Regions from separate parts of the Vibrio sp. JCM 18905 genome, predicted to be linked through region 2. Evidence: predicted binding sites of a transcription regulator. Region 2 holds the regulator's gene; the other holds the start of a gene.
What was found. Region 2 encodes MetJ, which represses methionine synthesis genes. Its sites were predicted from a motif close to TTAGACNTNTANANGTCTAA; they were not measured.
Positions count from the first base shown of each region.

Region 1 (4,433 bases), on a different replicon from region 2:
CATTCCTGGGGCGGCTTTGTTTGGTAGCCATGCCATTTCTTTGTTCTTACTTGCTGGACTCTGTTTTTTTGTCCCTACAGCGCTAGTGTGTGCTGAGCTAAGTACCACTTATCCAGAGCAAGGTGGTGTATATCTTTGGGGCAAAGAAACACTAGGGCCAAACTTTGGCTTTGCCACCGTGTGGTATCAATACGCTGAAAATATTGTTTACTATCCACCTTTAATTTCATTCATTGTTGCAACGGGGGCCTACCCTTTTTTCCCAGACCTGGCGCAAAACAACATGTTTATGTTGGTGATGATTAATGTGATTTTTTGGGCGTTAACTTTAGTTAATATCTTTGGCTTGCGCCTCTCTTCCCTGATTACAAATGTATTCGGCACCCTGGGTTTGATATTTCCGATTCTATTGATTATCGGATTAGGCGGGTACTGGGCGTATACCCATCCTGGTGAGTCTCATATCTCGCTTCGCCACGTATCTGACTGGTTGCCGGACCTTTCTCAAGATGGGATCGGAGCGGGTTTTACTGCGGTAGTTCTGTCACTTACAGGCCTTGAAATCACGACCTCTTATGCAAGCGAAGTCGAAAATCCGCAAAAAGCCTATCCCAAAGCTCTGCTGATCTCCACAATCTTAATCTTGGTTTCTCTGACGGCTTGCTCACTATCTATTTCTTCGGTCGTCTCAAGTGACCATTCTAGTTTGAGTGAAGGAGTGATACTTGCCTTCAAAGCTTTTTTTGATGATCTGCACCTCTCATTCCTGCTGCCTGTCATTGCCCTTGCTATTGTTTTTGGCACGCTTGCAAGCCTGAATAACTGGATAATCGCCCCAACTAAAAGTCTGCATGTTGCCGCAAAAGATAGTTTCATGCCGATGTCGCTCGCCAAAGAAAACCGCAACCAAGCCCCCGTCTCATTGTTGCTCTTGCAAGGCGCGATTGTTAGCGTGCTCTCTTTGGTTTTCATTTTTGTTCCTAACGTCAATCAAGGCATGTGGTTATTGAATATCCTGATGACTCAGCTCTATATGGTGATGTACATCTGTATTTTTGTTAGCTTTTTGGTCTCACGCTACAAACACGCAGATATTGAGCGCCCATTTCGAGTTGCGGGCGGAAAAATAGGAATGTGTTTAGTGGCAGGATTAGGCTTGATGAGTTGCTTGGTGACGATTGTTGTATCTTTTGACGTACCAGCAGGAATTAGCGCAAAAACTGGGGCATATGCACTGATATTAGGGTTTATCACATTTAGCCTCCCAGCGTTCGCCGCCGTGATGTATCGCAATCGAAAACATCGTCAACAAAGCAAAATGCTTGAGGTACTAGTAAGTTAACTATTGGATTGACATTAAAAAGCCGCAGCAATTTCTCGCTACGGCTTTTTATTTGGCATCACAAGTTGTGTTAGTTATCCGTGTCCTACAGTCTTGGATAACAGGTTAACAATCATCACACCAGTGAGGATAAACCCAATGCCAACAAGCGCCGGCAAATCTAGCCGCTGTCCATAAACAAAGTAGCCAACCGTCGCAACTAAAACAATACCCGCCCCACTCCATATGGCGTAAACAACCCCAACAGGCATCGTTTTTACCGTGACGGAAAGCAAGAAGAAAGCAATGCCGTAACCAATCAGAACGACTGTGCTCGGCATCATTTTCGTAAATTGCTCTGTTTTGGGAATATAGGAAGTGGCAATCACTTCACATACAATCGCGATCGACAGCGCCAACATTGGCGGCATAGAGACAAGCATTTTGAACATAAGGCATTAACGCTCAACAGAAATGTAACCGACAACACGTCCGGATAATTAGGTCGCGCATTATACCCAACTCATCTCTCGATGGAATACCTCTGACTCAAGCGGCTTCAAAATGCAGGATTCACAGCGTGATCACTTGAATATAGAGACATTCACACGCCATCGCTTTCACTCACTTCTTGATGAGTAAGCGACAAGCCTGCTTTTTGGTGCTGCCGAGCAATTTCAAAGTAGATGTGCATATCAATTGGCTCTGGTGTATTGAGCAGCATCTTGCCCACTTCTCGTTGAAAGTGACCATAATTACCTAACTCATCCGTCAGCCCTAGCTGCTCGTAAGAAGCTTCATTGGCAAACATTCCATAGGCATACTGATAATGACTTAGATCCTTGCTCTTATCATAACCAAGCTCTTGAAGGGCTTGATCAATTTCTTTCGGCGTATAAGTGTCTTTATCGCCAAACAAGCGCAATAGTACGCTAGGAACCTCTTGAGCGATGCTCTGAATTTTTGTCTTTCTTTTAAAAATACCGAACATAATGTCCTCCACTGACGATGTTTCCAAATACACACTTTAATGCATATTGGTGAGCTGATTGTTTTTAGTATGGCTCATTAATCTGAGACTTCCTTACAACGAAGTCACTTTCGCATATTAACGTGATCACATAATTACCAGCAAATAGTACGACCAGCGTTTCAAACATTCCTCATCAGAAACTCCGCTCTAGTCACAATTGTGTGACAGCTTCGAGCTCGGTTTACCATAATGTAAAGAGTAGATTGAAAAGTCATATTTCGTATCGACATCTAAACTTAATTAAGTTAGCTTTAGAAGTATAGACGTCTAGATTGACTATACTTAGGGAGAGAAAGTCGTGCCAATTAGAATTCCAGATCAACTACCAGCTACCGATGTGCTAAGGACAGAGAACATCTTCGTAATGAGTGAAACGCGTGCTGCGAGTCAGGAAATACGTCCTTTACGAGTGCTGATCCTGAATCTGATGCCCAAAAAAATAGAAACTGAAACTCAGTTTTTGCGTCTACTCTCAAACAGCCCATTACAAGTCAATGTCGAGTTGTTACGCATTGATAACCGCCCAAGCAAAAATACGCCAACCGAACATTTGGATACTTTTTATCGTCAATTTGAAATGGTGAGAGATAAAAATTTCGATGGCATGATCATTACTGGTGCCCCACTAGGTTTGGTTCAATTTGAAGATGTCATTTATTGGGACCACCTAAAAACCATCATGGAATGGGCAAAAGATCATGTGACATCGACTCTTTATGTCTGCTGGGCAGCACAAGCAGGACTGAAGTTGCTCTACGATCTACCTAAAAAAACGCGTAAAGAGAAACTTTCAGGCGTGTACCATCACCAGATTCATCATCAATTCCATCCTATGTTACGTGGGTTTGATGACACATTTTTAGCGCCTCATTCACGCTATGCCGACTTTTCACCTCACTTTTTAGAAGAACATACCGACTTAGACATCCTAGCCACATCGGATGTTGCAGGTGTTTATTTAGCTACAACAAAAGACAAGAGAAATGTGTTTGTTACTGGGCATCCTGAATACGATTCGCATACCTTACATAACGAATATATCCGCGATTTAAGCGAAGGCATGGAACCAGCCATTCCCGTCAACTACTATCCAAACAACAATCCTGATAATCCACCAATTGCCAGTTGGAGAAGTCATGGACATCTCCTCTTTTTAAACTGGCTGAACTACTGCGTTTACCAGCAAACACCTTATGATCTTGATCACTTCAGTGAAGACGCTTTTACTAAAGACGATTAACCTCAAAGCACGCAAACAAAGCGCTTATGACGCCTAAATGTAATATGTGAACCAAGCCGCCATATGGCGGCTTTTTCATACCAGTTTGCAAACCTGATCGCATAGTGTTTTTTCCTCAATAGGCTTTTGCTACGTAATTCATATCATGCTGGGAGATTCAGGGATGTAGGGACAAAGAATGAAAACAACAAAGCTCGGTGCACTACTATTAATCTCTCAGTTTGCACTTGTGGGCTGCGTGACGGTGAAAGAAGATGGTAGCCCTGTCGTTAAAGCCGATCCTGTAGCAATGGCAGAATCACGTATCGCACTTGGCCTAGGTTATTTAGAAGGCGGCAATATGATTCGCGCGCATGATAACTTGCAACAAGCCTTAACCCACGCACCTCAATACTATCGTGCTCAGTTATCGATGGCTCACTACTATGAAACGGTTGGTGAAGATGCTAAAGCCGAGCAAATGTATAAACGCTCTCTACGCCAACACACCAAAAACGGTAACGTGCTCAATAACTACGGCACCTTTCTTTGCAAGCGGGGTGACTTCGAGAAAGCCGATCAAATGTTTAATCGAGCGATTGAGCAACCTTATTACTATCTCATTCCGGCCAGTTATGAAAACGCCGCATTTTGCGCGTTGAAGTCACAAGATAAAGACAAAGCGAAATACTACTTCGCCCGAGCTATTGATCATGACCCTCATAGGCCAAAATCTATTTTGCAGCTAGCCAAGCTAGAAATTGATAGCGGCAATTACACTGAAGCCAGAATTCGATTAATGAGATTTAATCAAATGTATGGCATTAAGAAACCCTCTTTACAGCTCATGATTCAACTTG
Region 1 covers NZ_AP043879.1:1,402,050-1,406,482, reverse strand. The annotation lists gene ACZ5ZC_RS14690 (APC family permease) at 1-1,342, shown strand, start outside; gene ACZ5ZC_RS14685 (DMT family transporter) at 1,417-1,752, opposite strand; gene ACZ5ZC_RS14680 (DUF6559 family protein) at 1,926-2,312, opposite strand; gene metA (homoserine O-acetyltransferase MetA) at 2,653-3,594, shown strand; gene pilW (type IV pilus biogenesis/stability protein PilW) at 3,773-4,433, shown strand, end outside.
Region 1: the regulator MetJ is predicted to act here: its motif matches at 2,606-2,625, upstream of metA (homoserine O-acetyltransferase MetA).

Region 2 (4,433 bases):
TTTGCCTAGCGTTTTGACACCTTCTCATTTGCTTCTACATTTAAATGAAGCTAAAGAGGAGGTTTTTGTCATGAAAGGCGATCCAATCATCATCCAACATCTCAATAAAGTGCTCGGAAATGAGCTCATCGCTATTAATCAGTATTTTCTTCATGCTCGAATGTATAAGGACTGGGGGTTAAAGCACCTAGCAGATAAGGAATATCACGAATCTATCGATGAGATGAAACATGCCGATCATCTGATTGAGCGTATTTTGTTTCTTGAGGGCTTACCGAATCTACAAGATTTAGGCAAGTTGATGATAGGTGAAGACACTAAAGAAATGCTCGAGTGTGACTTAAAGCTTGAAATGGCCGCCATTCCAGATTTAAAAGATGCGATTGCTTATGCTGAAGACATTCGAGACTATGTGTCTCGCGATCTATTTCAAGATATTCTTGAAGATGAAGAAGAGCATGTTGATTGGCTAGAGACGCAACTTGGCTTGATTGAAATGTCTGGCATTGAGAACTACCTCCAAGCGCAATACGTAGACGAAGAGTAATAACGTCCAGGATTTTGCGCACTTCAATTGTAAGAAGAAAAGAGCACCTGACTCGAAAATCAGGTGCTTATCCCCGCTATCTGGTCTAATCTCTTTTATTATCGGCTTTTTAAGGATATTGCTCGCAATCTTGCCTATGAAGTTTGATTTCTATCCGATAGAATTTATCCCCCCTTACCTAAAAATAAAAAAGAGAAACGTCCATGTCTGAAGACAATCGCCAAGCAGCCACTCCAGAAGAAGAACATCGCCAAAAAGCATTGGATTACCATGCTTATCCAACCCCAGGGAAGATTGCTGTCGAGTTGACAAAGCCTGCGGAAACGGCGGGTGATCTTGCCCTTGCTTACAGCCCTGGTGTTGCAGAACCAGTGCGTGAGATCGCACAAAACCCTGATAACGTGTACAAGTACACAGCGAAAGGCAACATGGTTGCTGTTATTTCTAACGGTACCGCTATTTTAGGTCTAGGTAACCTAGGTCCACTTGCATCTAAGCCAGTAATGGAAGGTAAAGCGTTACTGTTTAAGCGTTTTGCAGGTCTTGATTCGATTGATATTGAAGTTAAGCACCGCACGATCGATGAATTTGTTGATACTGTCGCAAGCATTGCAGACACCTTTGGTGGTATCAACCTTGAAGATATTAAAGCACCAGATTGCTTTGAGATTGAAAAGCGTTTAATTGAGCGTTGTGATGTACCAGTATTCCACGATGATCAGCACGGTACTGCGATTGTAACGGCGGCAGGCATGCTGAACGCGATCGAACTTCAAGGTAAGAAGCTTGAAGACTCAACGATCGTTTGTCTTGGCGCTGGCGCTGCAGCTGTTGCGTGTATGGAGCTGCTGATTAAATGTGGTGCAATGCGCGAAAAAATTTACATGCTGGATCGTAAAGGTGTGATCCACACTCGTCGTGATGATCTTAATGAATACAAGCAGCTATTCGCAAACAACACGGACAAACGCACATTAGAAGATGTGATTGAAGGCGCGGATCTGTTCCTAGGTGTATCTGGTCCAAACCTATTGCCAGCGGAAGCGTTGAAGCTGATGGCAGATAAGCCAATCGTATTTGCATGTTCGAATCCAGATCCTGAAATTAAGCCGGAACTTGCCCACGCTGTTCGTGATGATTTGATCATGGGGACTGGCCGTAGTGATTACCCGAACCAAGTAAACAACGTATTGTGTTTCCCATTCATCTTCCGTGGTGCTCTTGATGTGCGCGCAAGTGAAATCAATGATGAAATGAAACTTGCAGCCGTTGAGGCGATTCGTGAGCTAGCAAAAGAGCCTGTACCTGAAACTGTATTGAAGGCCGCAGGCGTCGATAAGCTTGAGTTTGGTGCAGACTACATCATTCCAAAACCAATGGACTCACGTTTACTACCACGTGTTGCAAAAGCAGTGGCTCAGGCGGCGGTTGATTCAGGTGTTGCTCGTATCGAGATGCCTGAAAACTACATGGCAGAGTAATATATCTATTAGATGTGATGTACAAAAAATGGGACGCAATCGCGTCCCATTTTTTATGTCATTCTGTTGGCTTGAGATAAGAATTGCTATCTGAAGCCTCCAGCCTCGCTTTTTTACTCTTCGTCAAACGACTCAAATTCGATGCCCATTTCCGTCATCAGTGCTTTTACTTCTGTTGGAATATCATCTGGACGGTCTTTACGAAGGTCTTCATCTGTTGGAAGTGGCTGACCTGTGTACGCGTGCAAAAATGCTTCGCATAGTAATTCACTATTGGTTGCATGGCGTAAGTTATTGATCTGACGGCGAGTACGCTCATCAGTTAGCACTTTTAAAACTTTTAGCGGGATAGAGACGGTAATTTTTTTTACTTGTTCGCTTTTTTTGCCGTGCTCTGCATATGGGCTAATGTATTCGCCATTCCAGTCAGCCATTGCACACCTTCATTTATGTAATCGGTTAAAAATAATTTAGGTGCTGATTTTAGCTGCATTTACCGCCATAAGCAAAGACATATAGACGTCTAGAAGTGTTGACGTCTCATTTTTTGACGAGTAAAGTGAACAGAACAGCAAAGGAAGCGTGTTGATCACTTTATTTTACTCATTAGATATAGCGCATTCCTATTTAGAAGTCATTACCCGTGAAAGGATACACCCATGAGCTCTCGCAAACCTGCGACCATTGCAGTACGCACTGGTATTGAATCAGACAGCCAATATCACGCTGTCGTTCCACCTATTTATCTTTCCACTAACTATGGTTTTCCTGCTTTTGGTGAAGTACCTAAGTATGATTACACGCGATCTGGAAATCCAAACCGCGGACTGTTGGAAAGTGCGTTATCTGAACTCGAGTCTGGAAAAGGAGCGGTTGTCACGAACTGCGGTACGTCTGCATTAAATTTATGGGTGTCCGCTTTTCTTGGCCCTGATGATCTCATTATTGCTCCTCACGATTGTTATGGCGGCACCTATCGTCTTTTTAATACCCGAGCCAACAAAGGCGATTTTAAGGTTCAGTTTGTCGATCAATCAGACGAGCAAGCTTTGGATGCAGCATTAGCACAAAAACCAAAACTCATTTTGCTAGAAACTCCGTCAAACCCTCTGGTTCGCGTAGTGGATATTGCAGCTACCTGTGAAAAAGCGAAACAAGTCGGCGCGTTAGTTGCGGTGGACAATACCTTTTTGACACCCGTGTACCAAAAGCCCTTGGACTTGGGCGCAGATTTCGTCATTCACTCCACAACGAAGTATATCAACGGTCATTCAGACGTGATTGGTGGCGTGATCATCACCAAAACAGAAGCGCATGCAGAAGAGCTTGCATGGTGGGGCAATTGCATTGGTGCGACTGGCACACCTTTCGATAGTTATATGACGTTGCGAGGCATTCGTACACTTGGTGCTCGCATGCGAGTGCATGAAGAGAGTTCACAGCAGGTACTGGCTTATCTCCAGAAGCAAGCGTTAGTTAAAACCATTTATCATCCAAGCCTGCCGGAGCACCCAGGTCATGACATCGCTAAAAAGCAGCAAACTGGTTTTGGCTCTATGCTGAGCTTTGAGTTTGCCGGTTCGTTTGAGCAGTTAAAAGTGTTCGTTAAAGAGCTCCAACTGTTTTCATTGGCTGAGTCATTAGGTGGAGTAGAAAGCTTGATTTGTCATCCGGCATCCATGACGCATCGCGCTATGGGAGAGGAAGCACTGGCAGAAGCGGGGGTGTCACATCAACTATTGCGTTTGTCTGTCGGCTTGGAAGATGCACAAGATCTCATCACGGATTTAGAGCAAGCATTCGCTAAAGCTGCCCAACAATAGGAGACGAGAATAATGACTGTACAACGTCAGCTGCATAAGTTTGGTGGCAGTAGCTTAGCAAACCCAGAATGCTATTTACGCGTTGTGGATATTCTTAAGGAGTATTCGACGGAAAATGATCTCGTGGTCGTTTCGGCGGCAGGAAAAACTACTAACCGCTTGATTGAGTTCCTGGAAGGGTTAGAGAAAGATGGCCGAATCGCACATGAAGCACTTCAAAGCCTAAGGCAGTTCCAAACGGAGCTAATAGAAAATTTGTTGGAAAATGAAGTACAAGAAGAGCTATTAGCGTTACTGCATGATGAGTTCAGTACCTTATCTGAGCTGACAGCACCACTCACTGGCGCGCAAAAAGCCGCGGTACTAGGACATGGAGAAGTTTGGTCTGCTCGCCTATTGGCCGCGTTATTATCTCAACGTTCTATCCCCGCTGTTGCACAAGATGCACGAGCGTTTTTACGTGCGGAAGCCGGGACTCAACCTGAAGTTGATCGCGCTCGTTCATATCCTTTGATAAAAGAAGTTCTCGCGCAACACAATCATAAACGTGTGGTAATTACTGGCTTTATGGCTCAGAACGAG
Region 2 covers NZ_AP043880.1:449,961-454,393, forward strand. The annotation lists gene bfr (bacterioferritin) at 71-547, shown strand; gene ACZ5ZC_RS18775 (malic enzyme-like NAD(P)-binding protein) at 751-2,028, shown strand; gene metJ (met regulon transcriptional regulator MetJ) at 2,142-2,462, opposite strand; gene ACZ5ZC_RS18785 (O-succinylhomoserine (thiol)-lyase) at 2,688-3,851, shown strand; gene ACZ5ZC_RS18790 (bifunctional aspartate kinase/homoserine dehydrogenase II) at 3,864-4,433, shown strand, end outside.